DNA from 2 places in the Streptomyces sp. NPDC051315 genome. Region 1 is predicted to be linked to the other one. Evidence: predicted binding sites of a transcription regulator. Region 1 holds the regulator's gene; the other holds the start of a gene.
What was found. The regulator HspR, encoded in region 1, represses chaperone genes until heat shock. The targets are predictions, from matches to a motif close to TTGAGNNNNNNNNNCTCAA.
Positions count from the first base shown of each region.

Region 1 (7,061 bases):
GGTGAGCGCGACACCGCCGCCGCAGCCCACCCAGGTGGACCAGGTCACCGCCGGCGACGGCCGGGTGACGCTGACCTGGGGCACCGCGCCGGACCTCCCGGGCGAGTCCCGCATCACCGGGTACCGCGTCCACCGCTCGACCACCCCCGGGGTCACCAGGGAGAACGCCGAGGCGGTCCTCTCCACCACGGCGTCCGACCTCACCGACACCGGCCTGACCAACGGCACGACGTACTACTACGCCGTCACCACGGTCAACGCGGCCGGCCTGGAGTCGACGCTGTCCTCCGAGGTCTCGGCGACCCCCACCGCGCCGTAGCGCGGAAAGGCCGTGACACGTCCGTGACCTGCGGGGTCGCCGCTTCCGGCGCTGTTGCGAAGCGGTGACGAAGTGACGGTCGATCAAGGATGAACGCCGGGTGAGGATGGGTGCACCGCGGGCCGCCGGGGGGAACGCAGGAACCGGCCGCGCGCGGGGCACCCTCTTCTTCTTTCTCAGCTCTCAGCGTCACCGCCGTCACGGATGCGGACTTCCGGCACCGTCACCGCAGTGCGCCCCTAGCGATTCCTGGGGGAATCCACCATGTCCGCGTCCGCCGTGACCGCCGCGCCCGCCCGTCCCGTCGCCGCCCGCCGCCTCCGCGCCCTGGCCGCGACCACCGTCGCCGCCGCCGTCGCCGGCACCGTCCTCGCCCCGGTGACCGCCCTCGCCGCCGACGGGGCGACCGGCGGCGCCCCGCTGACGATGACGCTGGGCGCGCCCACCCCGGACGGCCCGCTGAAGCGGGGCGGGGCGACGGAGTCGATGCTGCTGACGGTCACCAACTCCTCCGCCAAGGCACAGGAGTTCGCGGCGTGGCTGCCCGGCGAGGCGGACGGCCCGAGCCCGCTGCTCGCGGACTCGGTCGTCTTCGACGTCACCGCGGTCGACGCGCCCGCCACCACGTCCCGGGTCGGGCGGCAGGACGGCTCCTGGCAGGGCCTGTTCTTCCCCGCCTCCGGCGACGCGTCGACCAGCTTCTCGATCCCCGCGAAGAGCGAGTTCACCTGGAAGGTCACCGTCGGTCTCGGCGCCACCTACCCCACCAACGACGGCGACTTCACGCTGACCGCGGGCGCGCTGGCCGGTGACGTCGACGACGACCCGGCCCGCAACACCGTCGTCTTCACGACGGACCCGAAGATCACGCCCGGCACGCTGGACCTGACCTGGGTGCGGGACGACAACGTCGTCGCCCGCCCGGGCCGGCGCGCCGGCCTGACGCTGACCGCGACCGCCACCGGCCCCGGCGAGTTCCCCGCCGAGCTGCGCCGCACGATCTCCGCGCAGGGCTTCCGCGACGGCGCGGGCGACCCGGACTTCATCCTGGAGGCCGAGGTCGGCGGCAGGATCGTGAAGCTGGAGGAGACCAACGAGAGCCAGTGGGAACTGCCCGCCCTCCCGAAGGGCTTCGGGGCCGCCTCCGGCACCGCGAGCATCGACGTCTACCTCTCGCTGGGCGAGAACACCGACATCACCAAGGACACGGAGGTCCCGCTGGAGGCCCTGTTCTCCATGGGGGACACCTACGGCTTCACCGGCATCCCGACCGAGGTGACGGCCGGTCCCGCGAAGTCCACCCCGGGCTCCCCGTCGGCCACCCCGTCGACCGAGCCGTCCGAGTCCCCGTCCGCCCCCGCCTCCGCGACCCCGCCGGCGTCCGCCTCCACCACCCCGGCCGCCGCCACGACGACCACCACCACGACCAGCGGCTCCCTGGCCGCCACCGGTTCCGGCGGCACGGGCCGGTACGCGGCCCTCGCCGCCGTCCTGGTCGCACTGGGCGGCGCGGCCACCTGGTTCGGCGTCCGCCGCCGGGGCTCGCGCGTCTGACGGTGGGTCACCGCCCTCGCGGGCCCGGAGGGTGACGCTCCCTCCGGGCCGTTTCCCCGTGGACCGGTACCGTCGTCCCGATCATGCTTCATCACGGGGAACGGACACTCCATGCGCATCGGGCGAGCACTCACCGTCGGCGTCACCCTCCTCACCCTGACGGTGGTCACGGGGTGCGGCGGTGACGACGGGACCACCACGGACAACGGTGCGGAGGCCGCCGCCACCCCGGACCGGGCCCGCACCACGGCTCCGGCCGGCGGTGACACCGCGGGTGACGGCACGACCGGCGGCAGCTCCACTGCCGGCGGTACCACCGAGCAGGGCTTCGACGGCGCGCTCCCCGAGGCGTCGGACATCGCCACCCTCGCGCGGTACGTCGACCTCTTCACCTCCTGCAAGGAGGTGGAGACCGGTGACGCGTACGACGCCGGCCACGACGCCTCGGACGCCGCCTGGGGTTCGCAGGAGGCGGCGGACGCCTCGTGGGGCATCGGGGAGCGCGCCGTGTGCAAGGACTTCACGTACCCCATAGCCCTGCTGACGGTGTCGGACATGAGGACGTTCCAGACCGCGGCCAAGGCCGCCGGCGACGAGTTCGCCGTCGGGGAGAACATCGCGGTCGTCCCGGTCGGCGACGAACAGGTCGAGGCCCTGTCGAACTCGGAACTCGTCTTCCTCAGCTGCGACCCGGACTTCGCGCCGCCGAGCGGCTACCGGACGGAGTCGGCCCTCGTCGACGGTTGCGTGCTGAGCGACTACTGGCCCGCCTGACCCCGGCCACCCGGCCGCCCCCCGCTCGATCCCGCGCCCGTACAACCAATCCCCGTCCTGACCGGTCCTTTTCGCGACGGCTGATCTGCGCCGTCGCCGAAGAGGACCGAAGGACGGAATGAACCGAGCCAGACGCACGACCGCCGCGGCAGCGACCGCGCTCGTGCTCGCCACCGCGGGCGGCCTGATCGCCGTCACGGCCGCGCCGGCCTCCGCCGCCGGCTGCGTCCCGCCCGCCTACACGCGGCAGATCTTCGCCAACACCACGTTCTCCGGTACGCCGAAGCAGACCGGCTGCGACGCCGTGATCAGCGAGAACTGGGGCACCGGCGCACCGGCCACCGGGGTGCCGTCGAACTACTTCGGCGTCCGCTGGGCGGTGACCCGCGACTTCGGCTCCGGCGGCCCGTTCACGTTCACGGCCGCCGCCCGGGACGGCATCCGCGTCTACCTCGACGGCGTCCGCAAGGTCGACGTCTGGAAGAACGTCTCGACGACGGTGACGAAGACCGTCAACCTCAGCATCCCCTCCGGCAAGCACACTCTCCGCATCGACTACGTCAACTGGACGGGCTCCGCCGACGTCAAGTTCGCGTACACGCCGAGGACGTCCGCGACCGTCGACACGGTGGCCCCGCTGGCACCGAAGGGCGTCTGGACGTCGTACGACACCGTCGGCCTCAAGGCGTACGTGCGCTGGGCGAAGAACCACGAGATGGACCTCGCCGGGTACCACGTCTACCGGCGGCTCGCGGGAAGCACCAGCTGGTCCCGGGTGAACAGCACCCTGCTGACGGGCACGGCCCTCACCGACGCCCCGCCCCCCACCGGCCAGGGCTACTCCTACGAGGTCCGCGCCGTGGACAAGGCCGGGCGGGTGTCGCCCGGTTCGGCGGACGTCTCCGTCACCACCGTCGACCGTACGGGCCCGGCGGCACCGACCGGACTCACCGTCACCGGTGACTGCTACGGGAACAGGCTCGCCTGGAACCCCGTGGCGGGCGCCGCCGGGTACCGGGTGGAGTACTCCCCGCAGGCCTCGGGACCCTTCACCCTGCTGCAGTTCACCACGGACCCGCGGCACCGGGACCTCGACGCCCCGTGCAACGCGCCGCGGTACTACCGCGTCCTGGCCCTGGACCCGCTGGACAATCCGTCGGCCCCCTCGGCCGTGGTGCTCGGGGACGGAGTGGACCGGACCCCGCCGGAGGCGCCCTTCGACGTCGAGGCCTGGGCCGAGGCGTCGGACGTCGACGTCTACTGGAAGGTGTCGCCCTCGACCCAGGCGGACCTCTCCCAGGAGGGCACGCTGCGGGTCTACCGCTCCGCCGGCACCACGGTCGCCCCCGACGCTCAGCCCCTCGACTGCGACATCCGGTACCACGGCAGCACCTCCTCCTCCCCGTGGTACGAGGCCATCTGCCCGAGCACCGACGACTGGGCCCCCGACAGCGTCTACGCCTACGCGGTCACCGCCGTCGACCAGTTCGGCAACGAGTCGCCGCGCTCGACCGTGATCGCGCGCAACGAGGACGCGGTGCCGCCCGCCCCCGTGACCGGGCTGAAGGCCACGCCCCGCAGGGACGGCGTGCTGGTGGAGTGGAACGCCGGCCCCGAGCCGGACGTGTCGACCTACGACGTCTTCTACGGCGTGATGAAGGACGGCGAGCCCGAGTGGCTCGGCCCCTGCAACAACGGTTCCATCTGGAACACCGCCCAGCTGTGCGTCAACCTGCCCGACGGCGAGGACTACGTCTTCACCGCCGTGGCCGACGACCGTTGGGGCAACCAGCTCCCCCTCACCGACCCCTCGGTGCCCCATGTGGCCGCGACCGAGCTCGATGTGCGTCCCCCGGTCACGGCCCCCGAGGGCAGCCCGATCTCCGTCATCAGCGGCTGGACCCAGTACACGTGGATGCCCATGTACTGGAAGTGCGCGCCCGGAGCGGACTGCTCCCAGGTGACGGGCTACCACGTGGACCGCTGGGACCCGGCCCAGGGCGCGTACGTCCGCCTGACCCAGGCCCCGCTCCCCGCCGGCGCCGACCGCTACGAGGACCCGGGCGCCAAGCTCGGTGACACGTACTTCTACCGCGTCACCCCGGTCCTGGCCGACGGCTCGGAGGGCGTCCCTGCCACCGGCTGGCGCCTGTACGCCGCCACGGTCTAGCCCGGCCGGCCCACGCGGAAGGGCCCGTCACCCCACCGGGTGACGGGCCCTTCCCTTACCGCTGACGCGGCCGGAGACCGCCCTACTCCGCCTGCTGCCGCTTCGGCCGCCACACCACCAGCGCGCTGGTCTGCTGCACCTCCTGGTACGGCACCAGGTCGCGCCGGTAGGAGGCGTGCACGGCGGCCTCGCGCTGCTGCATCGCCGCCGCCGCGCCGTCCAGGGCCGCTTCCAGTTCCGCGACGCGGGACTGGAGCGCGGCGACCTGGTTCTCCAGCTCGATGATCCGCTTGATGCCGGCCAGGTTGATGCCCTCGTCCTGCGACAACTGCTGGACGGTGCGCAGCAGTTCGATGTCGCGGGCCGAGTAGCGCCGGCCCCGGCCCGCGGTGCGGTCCGGGGACACCAGACCCAGACGGTCGTACTGGCGCAGCGTCTGCGGGTGGAGGCCGGAGAGCTGGGCCGCCACCGAGATGACGTAGACCGGGGTCTCCTCGGTCAGTTCATACGGGTTACGCCGACGGCCGTCCATCACCCTCAAGCTCCCTTCGCGGCCTCGAACAGCTCCGCCCGCGGGTCCTCACCCGCGGTCGCCTCGCGATACGCCTCCAGTGCGTCACGAGCCTTCCCCGACAGGTCCTTCGGAACACTCACCTCCACGGTGACCAGCAGGTCGCCGCGGGTGCCGTCCTTGCGGACCGCGCCCTTGCCCCGTGCGCGCATGGTGCGGCCGTTGGGGGTGCCGGGCGGCAGTTTCAGCGTCAGGGCCGGGCCGCCGAGGGTGGGCACCCTGACCTCCCCGCCCAGTGCGGCCTCCGCGAAGGTGACGGGCACGGTGACGGTGAGGTTGTCGTCCTTGCGGCCGAAGACCGGGTGCGCGCCGACGTGGACGACGACGTACAGGTCGCCGGCCGGTCCGCCGCGTTCACCGGGGGCGCCCTTGCCGCGCAGCCGGATCCGCTGCCCGTCGGTGACGCCCGCGGGGATGCGGACCTGCATCGTGCGGGAGGACTTGGCCCGGCCGCTGCCCTTGCACTCCATGCAGGGGTGCTCGGCGATCAGTCCGCGGCCCTTGCAGTCCGGGCAGGGGTCGGTGAGGGAGAAGCCTCCACCGGAGCCCCGCGCCACCTGGCCGGTGCCGACGCAGGTGGGGCACACGCGCGGTGTGCCGTTCTTGTCGCCGGTGCCCGAACAGGCCTTGCACGGGGACTGCGAGGACATGCGCAGCGGAACGGTCGCGCCCTCGATGGCCTCCGTGAAGCTCAGCGTGACCTCGGACTCGATGTCCTGGCCCCGCCGGGGCTGGGTGCGCGCGCCCGTGGGACCGCCGCGGTTGAACAGGCCCCCGAAGACGTCACCGAGTCCGCCGCCGAAGCCGCCGGCTCCCCCGCCGCCCTGGGCGCCTCCGAAGAGGTCGCCCAGGTCGAAGTTGAAGGAGCCGCCGCCCGCGCCCGGCCCCGGGCGGAAGCCGCCGTTGCCGAAGAGGGCGCGTGCCTCGTCGTACTCCTTGCGCTTCTTGGGGTCGCCGAGCACGTCGTTCGCCTCGGAGATCTCCTTGAAGCGCTCCTCGGCCTTGGCGTTGCCCTTGTTGGCGTCCGGGTGGTACTCGCGGGCGAGCTTCCGGTACGCCTTCTTGATCTCGGCCTCGGTGGCGTCCTTGGGGACGCCGAGGACCTTGTAGTAGTCCTTCTCGATGAAGTCCTTGGTGCTCATCCTCGACGTCCCTCCTCTCTCATCGATTCAAGCTCAGCCCTCGTCCGGGCCACCGCTCTCCTTGTCGTCGGCCGCCGTGTCGCTCTCCTCGGCCGGCTTGACCGTCTGGGCCCCCGGCTGGGGTTCGGCCACCGCCACCCGCGCGGGGCGGATGGTGCGCTCGCCGATCCGGTACCCGGGCTGCAGAATCGCCACGCACGTCGTCTCGGTGACGTCCGGCGCGTAGCTGTGCATCAGGGCCTCGTGGATCGTCGGGTCGAAGGGCTCGCCCTCCTTGCCGAACTGCTGCAGACCCATCTTCGCCGCGACGGTCTCCAGCGACTCGGCGACGGACTTGAATCCGCCGACGAGTTCGCCGTGTTCCCGCGCGCGGCCGATGTCGTCGAGCACGGGCAGGAGCTCGGTCAGGAGGTTCGCGATGGCGATCTCCTTGACCGCGATCCGGTCGCGCTCGACCCGGCGGCGGTAGTTCTGGTACTCGGCCTGCAGGCGCTGGAGGTCCGCGGTGCGCTCACCGAGCGCGGTGCGGGT
Region 1 covers NZ_JBITEN010000003.1:489,705-496,765, reverse strand. Annotated here, with positions in the region: gene ACIBBD_RS08640 (fibronectin type III domain-containing protein) at 1-319, shown strand, start outside; gene ACIBBD_RS08635 (hypothetical protein) at 584-1,873, shown strand; gene ACIBBD_RS08630 (hypothetical protein) at 1,985-2,647, shown strand; gene ACIBBD_RS08625 (fibronectin type III domain-containing protein) at 2,766-4,817, shown strand; gene ACIBBD_RS08620 (heat shock protein transcriptional repressor HspR) at 4,900-5,349, opposite strand; gene dnaJ (molecular chaperone DnaJ) at 5,355-6,530, opposite strand; gene grpE (nucleotide exchange factor GrpE) at 6,564-7,061, opposite strand, start outside.

Region 2 (7,061 bases), on a different contig from region 1:
TGACGTGCGGCGGCTTGACGAGGGTCGGCTTGCCGTCCTTCTCGCCGAACGACCAGTTCATCGACGGCATGGCCTTGATGGCCTGCACCATCGCGAAGCCGATCAGGTGCGTGAAGGAGATCTTCCCGCCCCGGGCGCGCTTCAGGTGGTTGTTGATGACGATGCGGTTGTCGAACAGCAGCTTCACCGGGACCGCGCGGACCGACGTGGCGGTCGGCAGCTCCAGGGACGCGTTCATGTTCTTGGCGACCGCGGCGGACGGACCGCGCAGCGTCACGAACTCCGGGCCCTCGGGGGACCCGGTGGCGGGCTCCGCCTTCGCCGCCGGGGCGGGCTTGGCGGGAGCCGGAGCGGCGGCCGCGGGCTTCGGGGCGGCGGCCGGGGCCGGCGCGGGAGCCTGGGCGGCGGGAGCGGCCTGGGCCGGAGCGGCCGGAGCGGCCGGAGCAGCCGGGGCGGCGGCGGGCGCCGCGGGCGTGGTGGTGGTCCCTGCGGCCCCCGCGGCCGCAGTACCCGCCGGAGCCGGAGCGCTGGCGGCCCCCGGCTTGTAGTCGGCGAAGAAGTCCCACCAGGCACGGTCTACCGAATTCGGGTCCTGGAGGTACTGCTGATAGATCTCGTCGACGAGCCACTCGTTCGGACCGAACGCGGCAGCGGGGTTCTTGCCCGCTTGGTCGTCGGTCGAGATGCTCGATGCGTTACTGGGGGACTGTGGCGACACGGCGGCAACCGCCCTCTTCCGCTTCACAAGGTGATGGACAGCGGGAATAAAGGCTACGCCTCCCGCAGGGTGAAGGTCAGGCCGGGCCGCTGCATCGTCGCGTAAGTCACATCAAAGAGCGTGTTTCGGGGGTGGAAATGGCGGGAAACAAGCGCGGTTGCCCTCGGAAACGGGTGCGTTGACGCAGGTCGCGCACGCTGAGCGTGCGGACCCCGGCCGACCTGCGTCGGCTCGCTGCCTGACCACACGTGTCCCGCGGCTGTTCGTCAGCGCGGACGCTCGTGGATCGTGCGACTCCGCTTCGAACTTTACGTCAACTTGGCACAGATGGCTCTCCCGGGAGAGTGATAAGAATCCGGCAACCCCGCTCGGATTCGGCCACTCCGATCCGGCCCCCGTGCAGATCGACCGCCCACCGGGCGATCGCGAGTCCCAGTCCCGTGCCGCCGTCGCTGCCCGGCCCGTGCGGCCGGCGGACGGCCCCCCGGTTGAACCGCTCGAAGACGCGATGCCACTCGGACCGCGGAATGCCGGGGCCCTCGTCCAGGACCTCCAGCTCCAGCGACTCCGGCAGCGGTCCGCGCCGCGCCTTCACCGTCACCCGGCCGTGCGGCGGACTGTGTTTGACGGCGTTGTCGATGAGGTTGGCGACGACCTGGTGGATACGCTCCGGGTCCGCGTGCGCGGTCAGCTCCGGCGGGGAGACGTCCAGGTGCAGATGGACGTCCGTCCGGGTGTGACTGCCGCCCGACCCCATGGTCGCGCGGGCGGAGGCCACCATGTTGGCCTCCTTCAGCACCCCGGACAGGTACGGCCACACCTCGAACCGCCGTTTGCGCAGCGGTACGACGCCGTTGTCCAGGCGGGACAGGTCGAGGAGCGTCTCCACCAGACGTCCCAGCCGCTCGGTCTGCTTCAGCGCCGTGCGCATGGTCTCGGGGTCGGCCTCGGCGATGCCGTCGACCACGTTCTCCAGGACCGCGCGCAGACCCGCGATGGGCGTGCGCAGCTCGTGCGAGACGTTGGCCACCAGCTCCTTGCGCTGGCGGTCCTGGGCCTCCAGCTCGTCCGCCATGACGTTGATGGTCTGGGCGAGGTCACCCAGCTCGTCACGGCGGCTCTCACGGACCCGGCGGGTGTAGTCGCCGTGCGAGATGGACCGGGCCACCGTGTTCATCTCGTCCAGCGGCGCGGTGAGCGAATGCGCCACGAACTGCGTGATCAACAGTGTGGCGATCATCGAGAAGACCGTGATGAAGCGCAGCTCCGTCTCGGTGCGCATGGCGATCATCATCAGCCCGGTGGTGATCAGCACCGAGATGACGACCAGCGCCCCCAGCTTGGTCTTGATCGAGAACGGGCGTACGCCGCCCCAGGGCTCCCCGGGGCCTCTCGGTGCGTCCGGCCCGCGGCTCATGGCGTCGGGGTCTCCAGGGCGTACCCCACGCCGTGGACCGTACGGATCCGCTCGGCGCCGATCTTCCGGCGCAGCGCCTTGATGTGGCTGTCGACGGTCCGGGTACCGGAGGCGTCCGCCCAGTCCCACACCTCGGCGAGCAACTGCTCACGGGAGAGCACCGCGCGCGGGGTGTTCGCCAGGCAGACCAGCAGGTCGAACTCGGTGGGGGTGAGGTGCACGTCCTCGCTGCGCACCCGTACCCGGCGCTGCGCGTGGTCGATCTCCAGTTCGCCGAGGCGCAGGATGCCGGAGCGGGGGGTGGCCGCCGCCAGGGCGGCCCGCTCCACGCGCCGCAGCAGCACGTGCACGCGTGCCGCCAGCTCCCGCATGGAGAACGGCTTGGTCATGTAGTCGTCGGCGCCCACGCCGAGCCCGACCAGCATGTCGGTCTCGTCGTCGCGCGCGGTGAGCATCAGTACCGGCACCGGGCGGGCGGCCTGCACGCGACGGCAGACCTCCAGACCGTCGAAGCCGGGCAGCATGATGTCGAGGATCAGCAGATCGGGCTGCCAGGCCTCCGCGGTGTCGACGGCCGCCGGGCCGTCCCCCGCCGTTTGCACGAGGAATCCCTCGGCGCGCAGGCGGGCCGCGATGGCGTCGACGATCGTCGGGTCGTCCTCGACCACCAGGACACGGCGCTGCGCGCCCGGGGTCGCCGTCGTCGTGCCGTTGTGCGAGGTGTGTGTCTGGTCCATCGCCCGCCCCTGAGTGTGCTTTCCGGAATCAGTGGGGTGATCCCTTGTTTGCGCATGACTGCGGTTGACGCGTAAATGATCGGCGTCAGGGCAGCAGCGTACGGGGAGTCACCACGGCTTTGCTATCCAGGTCGGACGGCAAGATGTACGACGTCGGGCACGCCTCGGGCAACCGGGATCTCTTCGGTACGCACCCGTTGGAACCCGGCATTCCCCAAGGTTCCCTCGAATTCCGGAGAGGGCTGTGCGGACCATACGGCCAATACCCCACCCGGTCTCAACACCCTTGCGCAGCTTGCGAGTCCGGTCGGCGAGTAGAGTCCGCCGTTGCCCTCCGTGACGGTCCAGTCGGGGCCGTTGTCGATGTCGAGGCAGAGCGCGTCGAACGTGTCGGATGTCTCATTGACGTAGTCGAGCAGATCCGCTTCCAGGATCGTGGTGCGCGGGTCGGCGAGAGCGGACCCGGAGAGGGCGGACAGCGGGCCGTCGAGGTGCCAGTCGATGACGGCGCGTTCCCGCTCGACGACCGTGATGCGGCCCCAGCGGGGATCGGCGGCGGCATGTGCGAGCGAGAATCCGACGCCCAGGCCGCCGATCAGCACGTCCGGTGCGGGGCGGCCGTCCAGCGCGGTCAGGGCGGCGTCCACCAGGAGCCGCTCCGAGCGGCCGTCCGAGGTGTCCATCAGGAAGCAGCCGTTGGCGATGATCTGGAGCGTTTCCCCGTGCCGACGCAGAACGACCTCGCCGTACGGGCCCTCACGACGGTCCAGGACTTCGGGGGTGTCGAAGGAGTCGTAGGAGACGGGCATCCCTCCATCCTGGCACCGGTGCTGACGGATGGTTGAGCAATTTCGCGTGGCCCCTTCGCCCCGGCGCCCACATCGGGTGGAACGGGGTGAAAGCGGGGGTGGGGGGAGGGGTGTGGTTGACGGCGAGCGGCCGCCCTATCCTTCCGGCTCGCTGTCCCGCCGCTGTCGCGCGCTTCCGGCCTGCTGTCTCTCGGCCTCACGCCGCCTGTCGGTCGGTTGTGGCGTGCTTCCGGTGCGGTGTGAGCCGGTTGTGGCGCGCTTCCGGCTCGCTGTGCATCGGCCGTCGCGGGGCGCGAATCCTGACAGCGGGGTCGGGCGGCGCTAAGGGGGGCGCATGCCCCCCGATGGGGGTCGTTCAGCGGGGTGTGCGGGGCGGCAGGTGCCGGTGCCGGTGTGTTCCGCCTGTCCCGTCCCTACGGCTCCTGCCGTCGGCCGCGACGGGCCCGGCGGGACTCAGCCGTCGACCCCGTACGGCCGCCCGCGTGCGCGTCCCCCGTTCTCCGTACGGCGCCCTCACCCCCTCCCGCCTGCCTTTCCTCCCGTCGGCGGAGGTGATCGCTGTCAGCGAACGACGGGTCGGGAACATTCGTCGGCTCCTGTGCATTGAGTCGGCATAACTCAACTTGACTGCCGAAGGGGAGATCATGGCTGCTGAGTCCGCAGCGTTCACACCGCTCACCCTGCCTGTGCTGCCGCTCGACGACGAGGTCGTGCTGCCCGGGATGGTGGTTCCGCTCGACCTCAACGACGCCGACGTGCGCGCCGCCGTGGAGGCCGCCCAGGCCGCCGCCCGCTCGGAGCCGGGAAAGCCCAAGGTGCTCCTGGTGCCGCGCATCGACGGCACGTACGCGTCCACCGGTGTGCTCGGCACGGTCGAGCAGGTCGGCCGGCTGGCCGACGGTGACCCCGGCGCCCTGATCCGCGGCCGCGGCCGCGTGCGCATCGGCGCCGGCACCACCGGCCCGGGGGCCGCGCTGTGGGTCGAGGGCACGAGGCTCGACGAGAAGGTGCCCGAGCCGCTCCCCGGCCACGTCACCGAACTGGTCAAGGAGTACAAGGCACTCGCCACCGCCTGGCTGCGCAAGCGCGGCGCCTGGCAGGTCGTCGACCGCGTCCAGGCCATCGACGACGTCTCCGCCCTCGCCGACAACTCCGGCTACTCGCCCTTCCTGACCACCGAGCAGAAGGTGGAGCTGCTGGAGACCGCCGACCCGGTCGCCCGGCTGAAGCTCGCCACCCAGCAACTGCGCGACCACCTCGCCGAGCAGGAGGTCGCCGAGACCATCGCCAAGGACGTCCAGGAGGGTGTCGACAAGCAGCAGCGCGAGTTCCTGCTGCGCCGCCAGCTGGAAGCCGTCCGCAAGGAACTGCGCGAGCTGAACGGCGAGAAGGAGGGCGAGGAGTCCGATGACTACCGTGCCCGCGTCGAGGCCGCCGACCTGCCCGAGAAGGTCCGCGAGGCCGCCCTGAAGGAGGTCGACAAGCTGGAGCGGGCGAGCGACCAGTCGCCCGAGGGCTCCTGGATCCGGACCTGGCTGGACACCGTCCTGGAACTGCCGTGGAACGAGCGGACCGAGGACGCGTACGACATCCAGGGCGCGAAGGCCGTCCTCGACGCCGAGCACGCGGGCCTGGAGGACGTCAAGGAGCGGATCACCGAGTACCTGGCGGTGCGCAAGCGCCGGGGCGAGCGGGGCCTGGGTGTCGTCGGCGGACGGCGCGGCGGTGCCGTACTGGCCCTGGTGGGCCCGCCCGGGGTCGGCAAGACCTCGCTCGGCGAGTCCGTCGCCCACGCCATGGGCCGCAAGTTCGTCCGCGTCGCCCTCGGCGGCGTCCGCGACGAGGCGGAGATCCGCGGCCACCGGCGCACGTACGTCGGCGCGCTGCCCGGGCGGATCGTCCGGGCCATCAAGGAGGCCGGGTCGATGAACCCGGTGGTGCTCCTCGACGAGATCGACAAGGTGGGCTCCGACTTCCGGGGCGACCCGGCCGCGGCCCTGCTGGAGGTGCTGGACCCGGCGCAGAACCACACCTTCCGCGACCACTACCTGGAGGTCGAACTCGACCTGTCGGACGTCGTCTTCCTCGCCACGGCCAACGTCCTGGAGGCCATCCCCGAGGCACTGCTCGACCGTATGGAGCTGGTCCGGCTCGACGGCTACACCGAGGACGAGAAGATCGTCATCGCCCGCGACCACCTGCTCCCGCGCCAGCTGGAGCGGGCGGGCCTGGACCGGGAGGAGGTGACGCTCGACGAGGGTGCGCTGCGCAAGCTGGCCGGTGAGTACACGCGCGAGGCGGGCGTGCGCAACCTGGAGCGGTCCATCGCCCGGCTGCTGCGCAAGATCGCGGCCCAGCACGAACTGGGTGAGCGGGAGCTGCCCTTCACCGTCCGTGACGGAGATCTGCGCGACCTGATCGGCCGGCCGCACCACGTGCCCGAGTCCGCCCAGGACCCGGCCGAGCGGCGCACCTCGGTACCGGGTGTGGCGACGGGCCTCGCGGTCACCGGGGCCGGCGGTGACGTCCTGTACGTCGAGGCGTCGCTGGCCGATCCGGAGACGGGCGCGGCGGGCCTGACCCTGACGGGCCAGCTCGGCGACGTGATGAAGGAGTCGGCGCAGATCGCGCTGAGCTTCCTGCGCTCGCACGGTGCCGAGCTGGAACTGCCGGTCGGTGACCTGAAGGACCGGGGCGTGCACATCCACTTCCCGGCGGGCGCGGTCCCCAAGGACGGCCCGAGCGCCGGCATCACCATGACGACGGCCCTCGCGTCCCTGCTGTCCGGACGTCTGGTCCGTACGGACGTGGCGATGACCGGCGAGGTCTCCCTGACCGGCCGGGTCCTCCCGATCGGCGGCGTGAAGCAGAAGCTGCTCGCCGCGCACCGGGCCGGGGTCACGACCGTGATCATCCCGAAGCGCAACGAACCCGACCTGGACGACGTCCCGGCGGAGGTCCTGGACAAGCTCGACGTCCACACCGTCACCGACGTCCGCCAGGTCCTGGAGCTGGCCCTCGCGCCCGCCACGAACGGCGCGACGCCGGAGATTCCGGTCGCGGCGTGACGGACGCGACCGGATGAAGGGAAGGCCCGGGTCCCGCGAGGGAGGCCGGGCCTTCACTGAGCTGGAGGACATCGCCGTCCTGCGTCCGCAGTGGGTGACCGACTACATCAGCAAGGTCCTCGACTCGCGTGAGGTGCGGGACTCCCGGGCCCTCTTCACCAAGCGGCACCAGGGCGAGCTGTGGAGGGAGCTCGACCCCAGCCTGCGCCGCCACTTCGTGGCGATGATGGAGCACTTCGACCTGTCCTACCGCACGGACGACGGCACCAGCAGCCTCGTCGTCGAGCTGCTGCCGCTGGACCCGCCCGACTA
Region 2 covers NZ_JBITEN010000012.1:119,680-126,740, forward strand. Annotated here, with positions in the region: gene ACIBBD_RS23320 (multifunctional oxoglutarate decarboxylase/oxoglutarate dehydrogenase thiamine pyrophosphate-binding subunit/dihydrolipoyllysine-residue succinyltransferase subunit) at 1-718, opposite strand, end outside; gene ACIBBD_RS23325 (sensor histidine kinase) at 1,032-2,135, opposite strand; gene ACIBBD_RS23330 (response regulator transcription factor) at 2,132-2,872, opposite strand; gene ACIBBD_RS23335 (spermidine synthase) at 2,995-3,681, opposite strand; gene lon (endopeptidase La) at 4,326-6,749, shown strand; partial or broken gene ACIBBD_RS23345 (COR domain-containing protein) at 6,763-7,061, shown strand, end outside.
Region 2: lon (endopeptidase La) is a predicted target of HspR. The motif match lies at 4,285-4,303, and genes of this name have one in related genera.